3 regions of the Providencia sp. UF-224 genome follow, and region 1 is predicted to be linked to each of the others. Evidence: predicted binding sites of a transcription regulator. Region 1 holds the regulator's gene; each other region holds the start of a gene.
The links. Region 1 encodes Fur, which represses iron uptake genes when iron is present. Its sites were predicted from a motif close to ATAATAATGAGAACNACTATCAA; they were not measured.
Positions count from the first base shown of each region.

Region 2: exbB (tonB-system energizer ExbB) is a predicted target of Fur. The motif match lies at 4,350-4,372, and genes of this name have one in related genera.
Region 3: sodA (superoxide dismutase [Mn]) is a predicted target of Fur. The motif match lies at 3,372-3,394, and genes of this name have one in related genera.

Region 1 covers NZ_JBSICC010000005.1:55,028-61,056, forward strand. Annotated here, with positions in the region: partial or broken gene AC4IFO_RS06840 (type I secretion system permease/ATPase) at 1-216, shown strand, start outside; gene ybfE (LexA regulated protein) at 385-678, shown strand; gene fldA (flavodoxin FldA) at 833-1,360, shown strand; gene fur (ferric iron uptake transcriptional regulator) at 1,627-2,076, shown strand; gene AC4IFO_RS06860 (bactofilin family protein) at 2,751-3,284, shown strand; gene chiP (chitoporin ChiP) at 3,489-4,886, opposite strand; gene ansB (L-asparaginase 2) at 5,420-6,029, opposite strand, start outside.
Region 2 covers NZ_JBSICC010000002.1:114,413-120,441, forward strand. Annotated here, with positions in the region: gene carB (carbamoyl-phosphate synthase large subunit) at 1-862, shown strand, start outside; gene AC4IFO_RS02795 (MerR family transcriptional regulator) at 1,028-2,053, shown strand; gene AC4IFO_RS02800 (DedA family protein) at 2,086-2,760, opposite strand; gene metC (cystathionine beta-lyase) at 2,911-4,095, opposite strand; gene exbB (tonB-system energizer ExbB) at 4,525-5,439, shown strand; gene exbD (TonB system transport protein ExbD) at 5,445-5,870, shown strand.
Region 3 covers NZ_JBSICC010000008.1:180,676-186,704, forward strand. Annotated here, with positions in the region: gene AC4IFO_RS10395 (ABC transporter ATP-binding protein) at 1-186, shown strand, start outside; gene AC4IFO_RS10400 (ATP-binding cassette domain-containing protein) at 179-1,807, shown strand; gene yiiM (6-hydroxyaminopurine reductase) at 1,804-2,484, opposite strand; gene sodA (superoxide dismutase [Mn]) at 2,626-3,252, opposite strand; gene acs (acetate--CoA ligase) at 3,671-5,626, shown strand; gene AC4IFO_RS10420 (DUF485 domain-containing protein) at 5,800-6,029, shown strand, end outside.

The DNA.
Region 1 (6,029 bases):
TTAGATTATGAATCTGAGGCTGCGATCATGGCAAATATGCCTTTAATTTCTAAAGGGAGAACAGTCATCAGTATCGCCCATCGCTTAAACACAATTAAACATGCTGATAGAATTTGTGTGATCTGCCATGGGGAGGTTACTGAAATAGGTACACATACAGACTTACTTCAATCAAACGGGCTTTATGCCAACTTGTGGCAACAACAAACACAATAAGTGTTCAAAAAAGCACCACCCACATAGCAAGGGGTGCTTTTTTCTTAAAACCGCGCTTTTTTTCGCCAATCAAACCTATTCCCTCGCCTTGCAGCTATAGCACTAGGGGATTAGCTAGGGTATCATGGCGCGCTGAATTATTGGCACACCCTTTTAGCAGTTATAGACATGGCAAAAGAACAAACTGATCGTACTACTCTGGATTTGTTCGCTGAGGAACGAAGGCCTGGGCGACCTAAGACAAGCCCACTATCACGGGATGAACAATTAAGGATCAACAAACGCAATCAATTAAAACGCGATAAAGTGAATGGATTGCGCCGAGTTGAACTTAAACTAAACGAAGAAGCTGTTGCTGTACTGAATCAGTTAGCTGAAGAAAAAAATATAAGCCGTAGTGAATTAATAGAAGAAATTTTGATGTCACAACTTCAACAAGTTGATGAGACAATACTCAAGTAACGCTATCTTAGTAAATCACACAAATTTGACAGACTTATAAAAGTTTTTTCGCCAGAATAAGGCATAAAATTCTATTTATTTTCGTTCTAAATGAGTTCTAGAAGTTGAGACACTCCTTCTTTCTCTCTTAGAAAAACAAGAGGTTAATCAGTTTATGGCAGTCATCGGTATTTTCTTCGGAAGTGATACAGGTAACACAGAAAATATTGCCAAAATGATCCAAGAAAGATTAGGCAAAGACGTAGCAGAAGTTCATGACATTGCAAAGTGCAGCAAAGAAGACATTGAAGCTTTTGACATTCTACTTCTTGGTATTCCAACTTGGTACTACGGCGAAGCACAATGTGATTGGGATGACTTTTTCCCAACATTAGAAGAAATTGATTTTGAAGGTAAACTCGTCGCTCTCTTTGGCTGTGGAGACCAAGAAGACTATGCAGAATACTTCTGTGATGCGATGGGGACTATTCGCGATATCATCGAACCAAGAGGTGCGGTGATTGTTGGGCACTGGCCAACCGAAGGCTACCACTTCGAAGTTTCAAAAGGTATGGCAGATGACAACCACTTTATCGGATTAGCGATTGATGAAGATCGCCAACCGGAGTTAACAGATGAACGAGTGGATGCATGGGTCAAACAAATCTCTGAAGAGATGTCATTAGCTGAAATTCTTGGCTAGTCGATTAAAAACAAGTGTTACGCTTAGGCCGAATTCCTTTCCGCTCAAAATGCACCATCGCGGAACGTCATTCGGTCTAAAATAATCGATTAAATATCCTAATTGGATAGACTTATAAGAGATTATCAAAATAATGAGACAATGCATGGTTTCTATTTTTATTTTCCATGCCTATAATTGTAAATCAGTTTAGAAGACAACTGGATTTATGTTAAAAATGTCTCATTATTGTTAAATTTATGATTTAAGATACAGGACAAACCCGCATGACAGACAACAATAAAGCATTGAAAAATGCTGGACTCAAAGTCACTCTTCCAAGACTTAAGATTTTGGAAGTACTTCAGGAGCCTGAGTGCCACCACGTCAGTGCGGAAGATCTCTATAAAAAGCTGATTGATATGGGCGAAGAGATCGGGCTAGCGACTGTATACCGTGTATTGAACCAGTTTGATGATGCAGGTATCGTTACGCGCCATAATTTCGAGGGTGGAAAATCCGTATTCGAATTAACTCAGCAGCATCACCATGACCACTTAATTTGCTTAGATTGTGGTAAAGTGATTGAGTTTACTGATGAATCGATTGAAACTCGCCAAAAAAATATCGCCGCACGTCACGGTATTAAGCTGTCTAACCACAGTTTGTACTTATATGGCCACTGCGCTGATGGTGATTGCCGCGATAACGCTGACGCACACGAAGCAAAAGAGTAATAAATTAATCACCATCATATTTTGATGGTGACCCATTCTTCAAAAGCCTGATAACCACCATTATCGGGCTTTTTTATTGTATCCATCCACCGATAAATTAAGCATTCTCAGTGAGAATATCCATAATTTCTTTCATTTACTTTATATTTATCACTAAAATATGTCGTTAAGGTGAAATATTGAAGTGTTCTATAATAAGTTGCAATTCACTTCAAATCCTTTATATTGTTTGACGGATGAACACACCTTCTCTATTTGAGAATATTTACAATGATATCATAGTGATGCATAACGTTATCTAAAATATACCTTGCATCTTTTTTTCATATCACTGTCATATAGTTTATCTAATTAACGTCTAAAATAAGTTCAGTATATTGCTATATAGTTTTACTTTTTTTAATTTAATAAACAATTTAAGTGTAATAAAAAAGTTAAATTACAACTATATGATGTAATTTGTATATTTTTAGCTAGACTTATTTGGATTGTTCTCGTACTTCGTAAGAGATTAACTGATGAAAAAAACATATCTTTTTATTAATACTAGTTTTTTCTTCTGGTTTCTTACTTTAATAGGATGGTTTTTTCGTCATACAGCCATCACCTTATTTTCATTTGTATTATCAATTCTGTTCTTGATCTTATACTTCAATCAAAAAAAGGTAAGTAAAATGTTCACCAAAAGACAAAACAAACAAACCCCTGAAGAAACCCCTACCATTCGTGAACCTGAAATTACTTCTAAGATAGAAGAACACGTTACGATATCAACGCCAACCCTTAGTGAAGAAAAATCGAATACGATAATTTCGAGGGATGTGATGTTTGAAGGTAATATTACCTCTAATGAGCAGGTCCACATTTATGGCAAAGTCGTTGGTAACATTACAGGAAAAGATAATACCGTTAAAGTTATGCTAAATGGCCAAGTGACGGGTAATATTATTTGTAAAGAGTTGATTATTAATGGTCGAGTTGAAGGTGAATGCACCTCTGAATCCATTAGCATTGAAAATAACGGCGAAGTCCATGGAACGATTCACTACAGCAGTTTATCGATTAAAAAAGGTGGCATCCTTTCTGGACAAGCTAAAGTCAAAAATAGTGTTACTCATACAGATAAAGTCACGCAATTAAAAGATAAAGTAAAACATGATGCACCTATCATCAATAATGAAGGTGATAAAGGAATTGCTTCGTTATAAAAATTTGTTTTTCTGCACTAGGATAATGACTAAATAATAAAAATAAGGTGAATGTAATCCACCTTATTTTTAATTTTCAAACTCGCAATATAAGTATATTTTCTTATTTTATTAGGCCATTTGAAACTACGTATATATGCTATGTGTGTTTTAGTCGGTTACCATCATATTTATTTCAATGGTAACCACTATTTATTTAATTCATTAAAAAACCGTAAATGGCATCATCACCATAAACTTAATATCTTTTTCATCTTGGAAGATATTTCCATAACCACCACCATAGCTAGGAATATCGGTATGGTTATCATATTTGGTAAAGTGTAATTTAAAGAGCGTATCTTTTGCTCGGCCAGTTTGAACGGTATATAGAATATCAAAGTTCCATGCACTTTCTTTTAAACGCACATCTTGGGCATATTGGGTATTTGTGCTTGGCTTTGCATCCCAACCATAAATATAGGATGTACCCACTTTCCAGCCTGCGAGATCCCAATTTTTAAGGTCGTACATCACACCTGCATATAATGCTTTTTCATTGTTGGCGTTCCAGTCTGAACGACCATCCCACCAAATATCCATACGCCCATTGGATGTCGCCCAGCCCGGCGTCATACGTTGCAAGAAGTAGCCTTGATTACCTTCCGCTTTAACATAGGTTCCCTCAACTTTAAAATCAAACTGTTCATAGGTATAGCCTAATGTCATCGCTTGCAACCATGCTAAGCCATCATAAACGTCATTGACACCGCCATCAGAAACTTTATCTTTAGAACCATAAAATTGATATGAGAGACGCAAATCGCGTTCAGCAACAGGCACAGCATACGAAATTTTAGCAAAATACTGATCCATATAGTCTTTTGCTTGACCATAAGCCCCTTCTAGCACTAAGTTATTTTTAAAATCATATTTAAACCCAATGGAATGCAAATAGCTGATCCCAGTTTTGCCATCGGCTTCACGGAAATCATACATTGAGCGATACCATGGTGCTTTATAACGGTCTGTCCACATATAGGACATGCTTAACTCACCATTTTGCTCAAAATCAAATACACCACCGACTTCCAAACCACGATAAGTCCCCGGCATGTAACTCCAGTGTGAAGCTAATAACGTTTGTCCCGTAGGCTGAATATAGCCCCCTCTCCCCCAGAAAGGACCATATTTTAGTTTCGCCGCCGCTTTATAAAACGTTACACCACTACGGTCGCCAGTCCATTTTTCATCCCAACGTGATTTGGCGTCACTAAAACCAATTTCATTGGGTGCAGCAGGGCCACTGTTTGATAATTCAATAGCGGTAAAACCCGCTAAATCCAAACCGATAACATCTTGAAAATAGCCAGATGAAAAGTCTAGGCTGGCATTGAATGTTGAGTGTTTAAGATTATCTGCATACTTTTTATATTTATCGCTATTTGGGTCTAAATCCTTACGAGAACGATCCCTTTGCCAGTAATAAAGTCCACCTGTGAGTTTTGAATCTTCAAGGAATTGTTCTGCGTGAGTCATTGGCTGATACGCGATAGGCAGCATCGCGATGGCGATTTTTAAGACGAGCAACTTCCTGCCAGTATTGACATGTTTATTAACCATTCTTGTATTCCTCTAATATTTTTTATGTTTTATTTTTTCGGCCGAAATACGATTTAACTTTCCATTTAAATCTAAATATTCACAATAACTTATGTTATTTGTGATGTGATTAGCCTATTTTTTGCGACGCGAATTATCAACACAGATACTGGCTTTGTTGCCAAAATATGATCGACGACACATTAATTTTAATTAACCGTCATTATCACACATGATGTTTTTTCACAGGGTGAGATTCAACCAATTGATTTAATAAAGAAATAAAAGAGGCCTTACGATTCATTTGAATTAGATTAAAACAAATAAATTGCTAATTAGTGATTTAAATTTTCCAATAATGCCGTAATTTTGCGTAGCCTATCACCACATTGACATTAAATATTGAGTTTGCCCCAAAAATTCGCCTCAATTTTACGAACATGCTTCAATTTACTGAAAAATATTTTCATTTCTTGTTTATGGTGAATTACCATAAAATTAACGGGAGACAGAAAACTGCCTCCCGCTACATTAACGACTAAAACACATTCAGTTTAATATTTCTCAAACATTGCCTGAATTTTCTGCGGATCTTTCGTTTCAGTTAACGCTAACTGTAATAACACGCGAGCTTTTTGCGGATTTAATCTTTCCGATGCCACAAAACCATATAAATTATCATCAACCTCGGCATTACGAGTGGTATAGCCTGTTGGAACGCGACTTGCACGTACCACAACCACATCCTCTTTTGCTGCCTTCGCTAATACATCAAATACCGTTTTATACATGTTGCCGTTACCAACTCCCGCACTGACAATCCCCTCTACGCCTTCCTCTCTCAATGCTTTAACAGGAGCAGCGGATGCATTGGCATAGTTATAAACGATACCCACCGCGGGTAATTTCTCTAACTTACTCACATCGAATGCAGCTTTGTCACCACGTGGCTGAGGGGCTTGGAAATAGGTCACTTTGCCATCGTGAATAAAGCCCTCAGCACCTGCGTTAACCGCATCAAATGCCTGTACTTCTGTTGTGCTCATTTTCATCACATTACGGCCTTGAACCACTTTATCGTTCATCGCCATGAGTACGCCACGGTCACCTGCTGATTTATCCGTTGCAAGTACCACTGCGTTATACAAATTTAGCGGGCCATCC
Region 2 (6,029 bases), on a different contig from region 1:
TCACTCGGGTGACTCTGCATGCTCATTGCCAGCTTATACACTTAGCCAAGAAATTCAGGATGTCATGCGTGAACAAGTTCGTAGCTTAGCATTCGAATTACGTGTACGCGGCTTAATGAATGTTCAATTCGCGGTTAAAAACAACGAAGTGTATTTGATTGAAGTGAACCCACGTGCGGCACGAACTGTACCATTTGTGTCAAAAGCAACAGGTGTGCCTTTAGCGAAAGTCGCTGCCCGTGTCATGGTTGGTCAAACATTGACTCAACAAGGTGTGACGAAAGAAGTCATTCCACCTTACTATTCAGTCAAAGAAGTGGTTCTGCCATTTAACAAGTTCCAAGGTGTTGACCCAATTCTTGGCCCTGAAATGCGTTCAACGGGCGAGGTCATGGGGGTTGGTCGTACATTTGCAGAAGCGTTTGCTAAGGCGATGTTAGGTAGCAGCTCAACCATGAAAAAATCGGGTCGTGCGCTTTTATCAGTACGTGAAGGTGACAAAACCCGCGTTGTGGATTTAGCGGCGAAATTGCTAAAACACGGCTTTGAGTTAGATGCTACACATGGTACAGCGATTGTCCTTGGTGAAGCAGGGATTAACCCGCGCTTAGTCAACAAGGTGCACGAAGGTCGCCCACATATTCAGGATAGAATTAAAAATGGTGAATATGATTATATCGTGAATACAACCGCAGGGCGCCAGGCGATAGAAGACTCGAAGCTTATCCGTCGCAGTGCATTACAGTATAAAGTTCACTATGACACGACGTTAAACGGTGGTTTTGCAACCACAATGTCACTGAGTGCAGACCCAACTGAAAAAGTGATTTCAGTCCAAGAGATGCACGCGTTGATTAAGTAATTAACGTGTATTGAATTGAGCCCCAGCGGTAATCTGCCGACTGGGGCTTTTTTTGTCATATATTGCTTGAAAGGCTGTGGCGCAAAAAATTAAAAAAATGCAAAATGCCCATTGACTCTCACGTTACGTGAGGTCGTAACCTCAGTCGCACTTACAGGAGGAACTATGCTATTTCAAGTGGGTGAAATTGCGGAAAAAACAGGATTAACCATCCGAACGCTTCATCATTATGAGGAAATTGGCTTATTGCTTCCAACTGCAAGAACCGATGCAGGTTACAGGCTCTATAATATGCAGTGCATTGAACGTTTAACTCAGATTCAATTGCTGCGCCAAGTTGGAGTCAAACTGAAAAACATCGGTGAAATACTGGATGGTCAGAGTGGGGATATGGCAAGCCTTCTGCAAGAACGGATTGCTTTGTTAACCGAACAAATGCAGCAAATAGCAACATTGCGTTTTCGGTTGGAGCAACTCCAAAAGCAAATGCAAGTGGGCGATCCCTTAACTCAGACTGATTGGTTCTCTGTATTGGAGATGATGACGATGTTTGATAAATATTTTACACCGCAAGAGCTAGAACAATTACCGCTATATACGGCTCATACGCTGAAAAACCAAGAATGGCAACAACGAGTGCTGGCGGTGAGTGAGTTAATGCAACAAGGTGTAATGCCTCAATCGATTGAAGCACAACGGCTCAGCCATGAATGGATGACTGCATTGGAAAGAGACACGGGAGGCAACCCTGATTTCTTTGCAAGGCTGAATAAAATTCATTTAACTGATAATGCGTTAGCGAATTCATCAGGTATTACTGAATCTATGATCCAATTTGTTGCGCAGGGGTTTAGTGAGTATCAATTAGCGCTATTTAGGCCTCATTTAACAGAAGAACAGTTTGCATTTGTGCGCCAACATTATTTTTCTGCGGGGCAAGTTTGGCCTGAACTTATTGCAGGTCTGAATAACGCATTAAAAATGCATAAATCTCCAGATTCCCCTGAAGTACAATCATTGGCTCGTGTATGGTTAGATATGTTTAATCAATTCACGGGTGGTGACCCAGAACTTCAGGAAAGGATCCGTACGATTTATCGGGAAGAGCCTAAAATATCCCAAGGAACTTGGATGACAGCGGAAATAGGGCAATATTTGTTTTCTGCGGTGAGTATTTTGATGGAAAAATGATGCTTATGGCCGCAATGTTGCGGCCATAAATATTAGTTCTCTTTATTACCACTTAATGCCTTGCGGTGTTTCCAATACATCACAATGGAACCAATCAACCCACTGATTAATAAGATAACAGGAATGATCATTAACGCGCTAATGACAACTTGCTCATGCTCTTTCACAAAAGGAATTTGGTTCAAGGCATAACCTAAAGAAACAATAATACCAACCCATAGAAGCCCACTTAGCCAGTTGAAAAACTGAAAGCGGCGGTGGCTCAATTCGGACAGCCCTGCCAGTAACGGTAATAGGGTACGAACAAAGGCTAAAAAACGGCCAATAAGCAGAGCGTATAAACCTTGCTTATTAAACATATTGTTTGCTTTTGTATGATATTCCTCAGGAATTTGGGCTAGCCAACGCTTGACCATTTTGGTTTCACTGAGCCACCTACCTTGCATAAAGCCTAACCAGCAACCCAGACTCGCCGCTGTAGCAAGTAATAAAATGGTTGGAATAAAGTGTAAAACACCTTTGGCGATTAATGCGCCAGAAAGGATCAACAAGGTATCTCCAGGCAGAAAAGCTGCGGGAAGAACCCCATTTTCTAAAACGATAACAACAAAAAGTACGGTATAAATAACCCAAAGTACTTCGGGGTTGGAGAGTTTTAGGAAATCGTGATCCCAAAGTGCCAATACGATTTCGCGTAGGACTTCCATAATCATTCCTGTATTTGTCTAAATGCGAATTTCTTTATTTATATTACAGGAAAAAATAAGATTGAGTTTGATTTGTTTGGGGGTATTCGCTCATCGATCAATAAATTGCAGAAAATATCTCGTATTTTCTGCAATTTGGCTCCCTAACCTTTAAATCCGTTCAAAGGCCAATTGCAAATCATCAATTAAATCTTGTGGATGCTCAAGGCCAATATGCACGCGGAAAAATGTCCCTTCATTTGGATTAAAATCATATTGTCTCATACTGATTAAATCTTCTTTCTGATAACCCAAAATCAGTGATTCAAACCCACCCCATGAATACCCCATTTTAAAATGCGCTAAATTTTCGATAAAAGCAGCGAATTGTTCAGCGGATAGGCGTGACTTAAGTTGGAAAGAAAATAAGCCATTACAGCCTGAAAAATCACGGATAAAAAACGCATGACCAGGTGAAGTTGGCAAGGCAGGATGGAAAACGTGTTCCACTTCAGGGCGAGATTGCAGCCAGTTTGCCACTTGTATACTGTTTTCTTGGTGCTGTTTTAATCGAGTGGCTAAGGTATGTAATCCTCGATTGGCCATATAAACGGTATCAGGATCTGCAGTTTGCCCCAGGAGATACGAATTTTCACGTAAGGTTTCGATACAGCGCTCATTTGCTACCGCGACGCCTAACATGCCATCAGAATGCCCATTAATGTATTTCGTGGCAGATTGTATGGAAATATCCACATCGAACAATAATGGTTTGAGTAACACACCTGCCGCCCATGTATTATCAATCATAATAATGATATCAGGTGATTTATTACGTACGGCTTTCACGATAGCTGGTAAATCATGGACTTCCATCGTGATTGATCCAGGGGATTCTAAAAAAACAATACGCGTATTCGGCTGAATTAAGTCTGCGATGCCTTCACCAATTAATGGATCAAAATAGGTGGTTTCAACATTTAGCTTAGTTAAAATATGGTCGCAAAAATTCTGGGTTGGGTCATAAGCTGAGCCCGTGACGAGGATATGCTCGCCTGCAGAAATAAACGATAAGATTGCATTGGTGATGGCGGCAGCACCTGATGGGTAAAGTACAGAGCCTGCCCCACCTTCTAATTCAGTCATGGCTTCTTGAAAGGCAAAATGGGTTTGCGTACCTCGGCGACCGTAAAAAAGTACACCATTAGCACGGTGTCGCGTTGCATGACGTTTTTCTTCAAGTGTATCGAAGATGATAGAAGATGCCCGTTGAATTACAGGGTTCACGCCTTTTTGTGTAAATTTAGGGTTTCGACCAATGTGCACTAACTGGGTTTCTGGTTTTGTGTTTGCCATGCGCTTTCCTTTATCATTTTAAATTTAGCCTACCCAAAGGCGTGGATACTATGAAGTTAAAGCATTCGCAGGGAAATGTAACTTGAGTTTTCTTCAGTATTACAAAGTTCAATTAGTTCCATCGATATAGGAGAAGGGAGGTTGCATTTATCTACCAAATGCCTTCGTTGTATTAATAAGAATAAAGAAGAAATACCCGTGTAATAGACGTGGACTTCATTGTCTAAGAACAAAAAAAATGAAAAAATTTGTGAATACTAATGATAATTACTATCAATTCGCGCTGTCTTTGATATCATCAGCACCGTCTTTTTTAAAAGAGACGAACAGCGCGAGTTAAATTTCGCTTTTAAAGGTTAGTCGATGAATGGCACAATCATCGATATGAATTTTTTTATACAACACTAAAAAGAGAGTAAAGGCCAACTGATGCGTAAACTAACAGCTTCTATTCTATTGGCGTTCGGCTTGATGGGCACGGCAGTCGCTGAAACTACACCTGCAACAACACCCGCTGCATCTCAAAATACACCATCGACACCTGCGGCTCCAACTACAACACCAAATATTGAAGCTGCTCCCGTATCTTCTGAGCCCGCAGTAAATACTGCCGTTGTGAATGAAAATATTGAAATTGCAACTGAAGCCCCAACAGGCGGCTTTGATCAGGACTTATCCGTTTGGGGGATGTACCAAAATGCGGATAATGTGGTGAAGACAGTAATGATAGGCTTGGTCATTGCATCTGTCATTACATGGGCACTCTTCTTCTCTAAAGGTCTCGAAATTTTAGTCGCACGTCGCCGTTTAAAAGACGAAACCAATGCGATTGCTGACGTGAAATCACTTGATGAAGCCGTGAAAATTGCAGAAGGTTTCAAAGGAAACAGTATTACACGCATGCTGCTTAATGAAGCGGTAACAGAAAGAGCGTTATCTGCGAACAGCACTGATTTGTCTGGTACAAAAGAGCGTACGTCATTCCGTCTTGAAAGAGCCGTCGCTGCAATCAGCCGATATATGGGCCGTGGTAATGGTTATTTAGCGACTATCGGTGCGATTTCTCCCTTTGTCGGTTTGTTTGGAACGGTATGGGGTATCATGAATAGCTTTATCGGGATTGCCCATTCACAAACGACTAACTTAGCGGTCGTCGCACCGGGTATTGCAGAAGCACTTCTTGCAACGGCAATTGGCCTTATCGCTGCGATCCCGGCGGTTGTAATTTATAACATTTTCGCCAGAATGATTAATAACTACCGTGGTCAGGTAGGGGATGTGGCTGCACAGTCTGCGTTATTATTAGGGCGTGATCTTGATCTGGCAAATAGCAAAGCAAGGTAATTATTATGGCAATGCGTTTAGGTGACGAACAAGATGATAGCGGTGAAATGCATGAAATTAACGTGACACCGTTTATCGATGTGATGTTGGTTCTATTGATTATCTTTATGGTCGCGGCACCATTGGCTACAGTTGATATTAAAGTCGACTTACCTGCCTCAACCGCGAAGCCACAGCCACGGCCAGAAAAACCCGTGTTCTTAACGGTTAAAGCTGATAGTCAACTCTTTATTGGCGATCAAGCGGTGTCGAAAGAACAGCTTTCCGTAACTCTTGATCAAGCAACAAGTTCAAATAAAGAAACAACGATTTTCTTCCAAGCGGATAAAAGCGTTGATTATGAAACGATGATGGATGTGATGAATGCATTACGTCAGTCAGGGTATTTGAAAATTGGCTTAGTTGGGATGGAAGCAACGACCTCTAAATAGTCAGTGTTAACAGCAAAAGCCGACATAACGCGTTTTATCTTTAATGGTAAAGCGCGTTTTTTTATTAATAAAATCAAATCGCAACAAAAATTAACACTGTAGCTGTCTGATTTTTCCGCCCTATGTTATCTATCCTGCATAATGTTATATTTATTTGTA
Region 3 (6,029 bases), on a different contig from region 1:
CTATTACACGATGAATCACGAACCTGCATATTCGTAACCCATAATCTAGATAGCTTAAACCTCGCTAATCGCGTCTTGTTTATGAAAGAAGGTCGATTGATTGCACAAAGCTCTCACAAAGATTTAGCCGAAACATCCGGGGATTATCAGCAGTTATTACGTGCCTTGGAGGAAAACCATGCTTAAGTCCTTATTGTATACGGTACGCAGCGCCATTTTTTGGATGATATTCGCTGCCATTTTAGATGGGCTCTGCGGGTTATTGCTCGTGTATGTTATTTTTAGTTGGTCTTTAGGCACCATGATACCGCTGACTTTACTGGCGGTGTGCAGCCTGATATCCCTCCTGATCACCTTTATTGCGACCCAAAAAGGCTACTTAGCGGGTGGATTAGTGATGCGCTACCTTGCTAATGCGTTAATCCGCCACTTGCCCTTGTCATTACAACCGATCAAAAATGCCAATCACTTAGTGGCAGGGCCTATTTCACAGATTATGTCTGTCCCTGCGCATTTATTGCATCCCATAATTAGCGGGTTAATCACGCCATTCACTGTCGTATTGGGCGCATTTATCTACCAACCTATTTTTGGGTGCGCACTTTTATTCGTTGGGTTGGTTTTACTATTTACCTTACGCCTTTGTGGCCAAAAAATGGCTTTTTTTGAACAACAAGCCCATACATCTGAACAAGATGTCATTCGCCAACTCGACCAATTTGCACTCCACCAGCCGCTCATCCGTCGAGCAGGCGTTAGCCAATCTCAGCACCAACAACTCACGAGTGCGTTAGCATCACAGTATCAAACACAAAAACAATTACAGCGCCAAAGTTTGCCATTTCATTTACTGTTTTCAGGTGCTATCCAAATCATTTTTATCGCGTTGCTTTATTTAGGCATTCAAAAAATAAGCCAAGGTGACATGCCATTAAGCTTATGGTTAGCGGGGATGGTGTTATTAGCGCGGTTTATTGAACCGCTCTGGCTTCTTTCGCATTTAAACCAATCATTAAGACAAGCAAAACAATCGATTAAACAGGTCGAATCTGCATTGATTACCCCTGAATTAGTGTTTCCCTATCGAGCCCCTGCCCCTGAAAATAATGATATTCGTTGCCAACAATTATCTTTCTATCATGATAAAAAGAAACGAATTTTGAATAACATTACCGTCAATTTTGCTCATAATACTTTCACGGCTATCGTTGGCCCATCTGGTGCAGGGAAAAGCACACTCTTAAGCTTACTCGCTCGTCTACAAGACCCGACTCAAGGCTCTGTCAGTTACGGTAATAAAAACCTGATGGAATTATCGCAAGAAGCGCTATGTTCAAAGCGTGGGGTTTTATTGCAAGACAGCGCACTCTTTCGCGGCAGCGTACGCCAAAACTTAACATTAGAAGATGCAAATATTGATGACCGAGAGGTTAACATATTGCTGTCACAGTTAAATTTTGAAGATATTCCTGATTTTTTAAACCGAGATGTCGGCGCGAGTGGCATGGCACTTTCTGGCGGGCAAAAACAGCGTTTAGGTATTGCACGGCTACTTCTGCGCCACCCAGGTATCATTTTAATGGATGAACCAACGGCAAGCCTTGATACCATCAATACAGCTTCCGTGATTTCCTTAATCACTCAAGCGGCTCAGCAAACTCGCATTGTGGTCACTCATCACCCTCACCTTGCGTGTTTAGCAGATAACATCGTCTATATGGAAGATGGAGAGATTATTGCTCAAGGTAGCCATGCAGAACTAATGGCTGGTACGCCTTGGTACCAGCAGTTTATCGGTCAATCCTAACTGCGTTTACCAAATAAACGGTGGCTAAATTCTTCAATGCGATGATTATCAAGGCGATTTTGCATCGTTAGGCTCCAACTGGCAGATAACCCCGCTGCACTGAGGAGCCTATGATACAGCTGCTCATCATAGGGGGCATGAAATGCAATCATTATCGCCTCTTGTACTGAAACATCACTGTTGCGGCTCAATAGCGTTAGCGGTGAATTAGCACTGACATTCCCCGTTTTAATCACGCGATATAACCACCCACAACGACCGTTGTCTTGCATGATTTGAGCGAAGTTTTCCACGCCCGTTAAGCCGTTCAGCTTATAGCAAGGAGAGCGAGGTTGAGTAACCTGAATTCGCGCATCCCCCCACCCATAAATATCACCGATAAATACATTTTCTTCAGTCATTCCCAGTGTAGAGATATTTTCACCGAATGCTGATGCCATAAATAAGTCATCTTGTTCAGGATATGCATTAAGCCAAAATTCGTAGTGATCACGAGGATAATGGCAAAGCGCTCTATCAGGGCCACCGTGAAAACGCGTTTCTGCTTGCTCATCGCCCTCTAATCCAAGCTGCCCCAACATCAATAACCCATCTGCCGCATGTTTATGAATCGCACTTCGACCGCAAGATTGCGTTGCTTGGACTTTACCGATAAAGACTTGGGGTAGGAATGACATGGGCGGCGCTCTCCACATAAATTGGTGACGAAGCCTTTATCATAAAGAATGCAACTCGAGATAACAATCAAATGGGCTGCAAATAAAAAAGGCGCAGCACCATCGATGCTACGCCCATTGAGACTTAATTAAAAAGTCTAATTATTTAGCTTTTGAAGCGAAACGTGCCGCTGCTTCGTCCCAGTTAACCACTGACCAGAATGCTTTGATGTAATCAGGGCGACGGTTTTGGAATTTCAGGTAATATGCATGTTCCCACACATCTAAACCGATGATTGGGTAGCCTGAAGCGCCAGAAATCGCTTCACCCATTAATGGGCTGTCTTGGTTAGCAGTTGAAACAACAGCTAATTTACCGTCATCTTTTAGAACCAGCCACGCCCAGCCTGAACCAAAGCGAGTTGCTGCTGCTTTCTCAAACAGCTCTTTGAATGCATCAACGCTACCAAAATCGCGCTCGATAGCCGCTTTCAAGTCGCCTTTTAATTCAGTATTTAATTTCAAACCTTTCCAGAACATGCTGTGGTTTGAGTGACCACCCGCATTGTTACGTACGAAGGTACGTTGATCAGCAGGAATTTGGTCTAATTTTTGAATCAGAACGTCAATATCCAGACCTGCTAATTCAGGTAATTTTTCTAACGCCGTGTTGGTGTTAGTCACATAGGTTTGATGGTGCTTAGTGTGGTGGATTTCCATGGTTTGTTTGTCAAAATGTGGTTCCAACGCATCATAAGCATAAGGTAAAGCAGGTAATGTATAACTCATTTTATTGTCTCCAGTGACGTAAATACCACTATGTTTCTCATTTTCACCACAAGGTTCATAGGGTATGGCACTTGCGTAGTTTCGCACCTTGTGAATTTCTCTCTATTATAGTTATTTTACTGTTAATGAAAATCATTATCAAATCCATGATAAAATTGTGGTCTTTTGCATTCCCTATGAGAATTAGTTTATACAGTAACTAATACCAACATCCCCACAGTTTATTTTTCTTTACATCTAACATTTTCAATATTTTTAGATTTATATTCCAATGCTGGATTTAGCATCAAATGATAATCCTGCAAATCTCATTACAATTAATACGTGATCTTCCGCGCAAAAGAAAAACAAATTTATATTTCGTGCTTTAGTTAACCGTTTTTTGACATAATATTAACATCTGCAAGGAGATAATAATATGACTCAAATAACTAAACATCCCGTTCCTGCTGAAATTGCAAAAAATGCCCTGATTACCGAACAACAGTATAACGATGAGTACCAACGCTCGATTCAAGACCCTGAAGGATTTTGGGGCGAAAAAGGAAAAATCGTTGATTGGATTAAACCGTACACCCGCGTTAAGAATACCTCTTTTGACCCCGGACACATCGATATCCGTTGGTTTGAAGATGGCACTTTAAATCTAAGTGCAAACTGCTTGGACCGCCATCTGGCTGAAAAAGGCGACCAAGTAGCGATTATTTGGGAAGGCGATGACCCGTCATCGTCAAAAAATGTCACTTACCGTGAACTGCATCATGATGTTAGCCAATTTGCTAACGTCTTAAAAAAACAAGGTATCCGCAAAGGCGATGTCGTGGCGATTTATATGCCAATGGTCGTCGAAGCCGCTGTCGCCATGCTAGCGTGTGCGCGTATCGGCGCTATCCATACGGTCATTTTCGCTGGTTTCTCTCCTGAGGCGGTCTCTGGTCGCGTTATTGACTGTAAAGCGAAGCTGATTATCACCGCAGATGAAGGTTTACGTGCAGGGCGTGCTATCCCACTGAAGAAAAATGTGGATGACGCATTAGCCAACCCGCAAGTCACTACCGTTACGAATGTCATTGTCTACCAACGTACAGGCAATGTCCCAAGTTGGGTCGAAGGTCGCGACTTATGGTGGCATGACGTCATCAAAGGGGTTAGCGCTGATTGCCCACCAGAAGAAATGAGCGCGGAGGACCCGCTGTTCATTCTGTACACCTCAGGCTCAACAGGTAAACCCAAAGGGGTTCTTCACACCACTGGTGGTTATCTGGTTTATGCCACACTCACGTTTAAATATACCTTTGACTATCATCCAGGTGAAGTCTACTGGTGTACTGCGGATGTGGGCTGGGTAACAGGCCATAGCTACTTACTCTATGGGCCATTATCCAATGGCGCAAAAACCGTTATGTTTGAAGGTGTACCAAATTACCCATCCGTTAATCGAATGAGTCAGGTCGTTGATAAGCACCAAGTCAATATTCTTTATACCGCGCCAACTGCTATCCGTGCATTAATGGCGGAAGGCGACAAAGCGATTGAAGGTACCGACCGTAGCTCATTACGTATTCTTGGTTCTGTTGGCGAGCCAATTAATCCTGAAGCGTGGGAATGGTTCTACAAAAAGATTGGTAACAGCCGTTGCCCAGTGGTTGATACATGGTGGCAAACCGAAACGGGTGGTTTTATGATCACACCGCTGCCGGGTGCAACCATGTTAAAACCGGGCTCCGCAACATTGCCTTTCTTTGGTGTCCGTCCTGCACTTGTGGATAACCTCGGTGAACCTATTGAAGGGGCAACCGAAGGTAACTTAGTGATTGTCGATTCATGGCCGGGTCAAGCCCGTACTTTATTTGGCGATCACGAGCGCTTCGAGCAAACCTATTTCTCCACCTTTAAAGGCATGTACTTTAGTGGTGATGGCGCTCGTCGTGATGAAGATGGTTATTACTGGATCACAGGTCGTGTTGACGATGTACTGAATATCTCAGGCCACCGTTTAGGCACCGCAGAGATTGAGTCCGCCCTCGTCTCGCACCCGAAAGTGGCTGAAGCCGCTGTGGTTGGTATTCCTCATAGTATTAAGGGGCAGGCAATCTATGCCTATGTCACATTAATATCAGGGGTTGAACCCTCTCCTGAGCTATACACTGAAGTTCGCAATTGGGTGCGTAAAGAAATTGGCCCAATCGCAACACCGGACGTTCTTCACTGGACGGATTCTTTGCCAAAAACCCGTTCCGGTAAAATTATGCGCCGTATCCTACGAAAAATTGCATCAGGGGACACCAGCAACTTTGGAGATACCTCCACGCTGGCAGATCCGGGTGTTGTCGAAAAACTACTCGAAGAAAAACAGTCTATGAGTATGTCATAGCGTTAAAAGGCCGTCTTATGGCGGCCTTTATATAAATACTCAAAATCATTAAGCACTAGAAATTAAGTGCATAAATCCCCCGATAATCTTTTCGGGTAGGTTACTGCGGCCAATTTCTAGGTATTTAAAGAGAATAGGGTATGCCAATAATACAATAACAGAGGAGAACTCTGATGAATGCTACTGCTTACGAAAAGGTAGAGGATAACCCTCGCTTCAAAGAACTGGTTAGAAAACGTAGTCGCTTTTCATGGTTGTTATCAGTAATAACGCTTGTCCTGTATGTTGGTTTTATTTTTCTTATCGCTTTTGACCCTAGCTGGTTAGGTACCCCAATTGCGGAAGGTTCATATATCACTAGGGGGATTCCTGTGGGTGTTGGACTGATCATCATTTCGTTTGT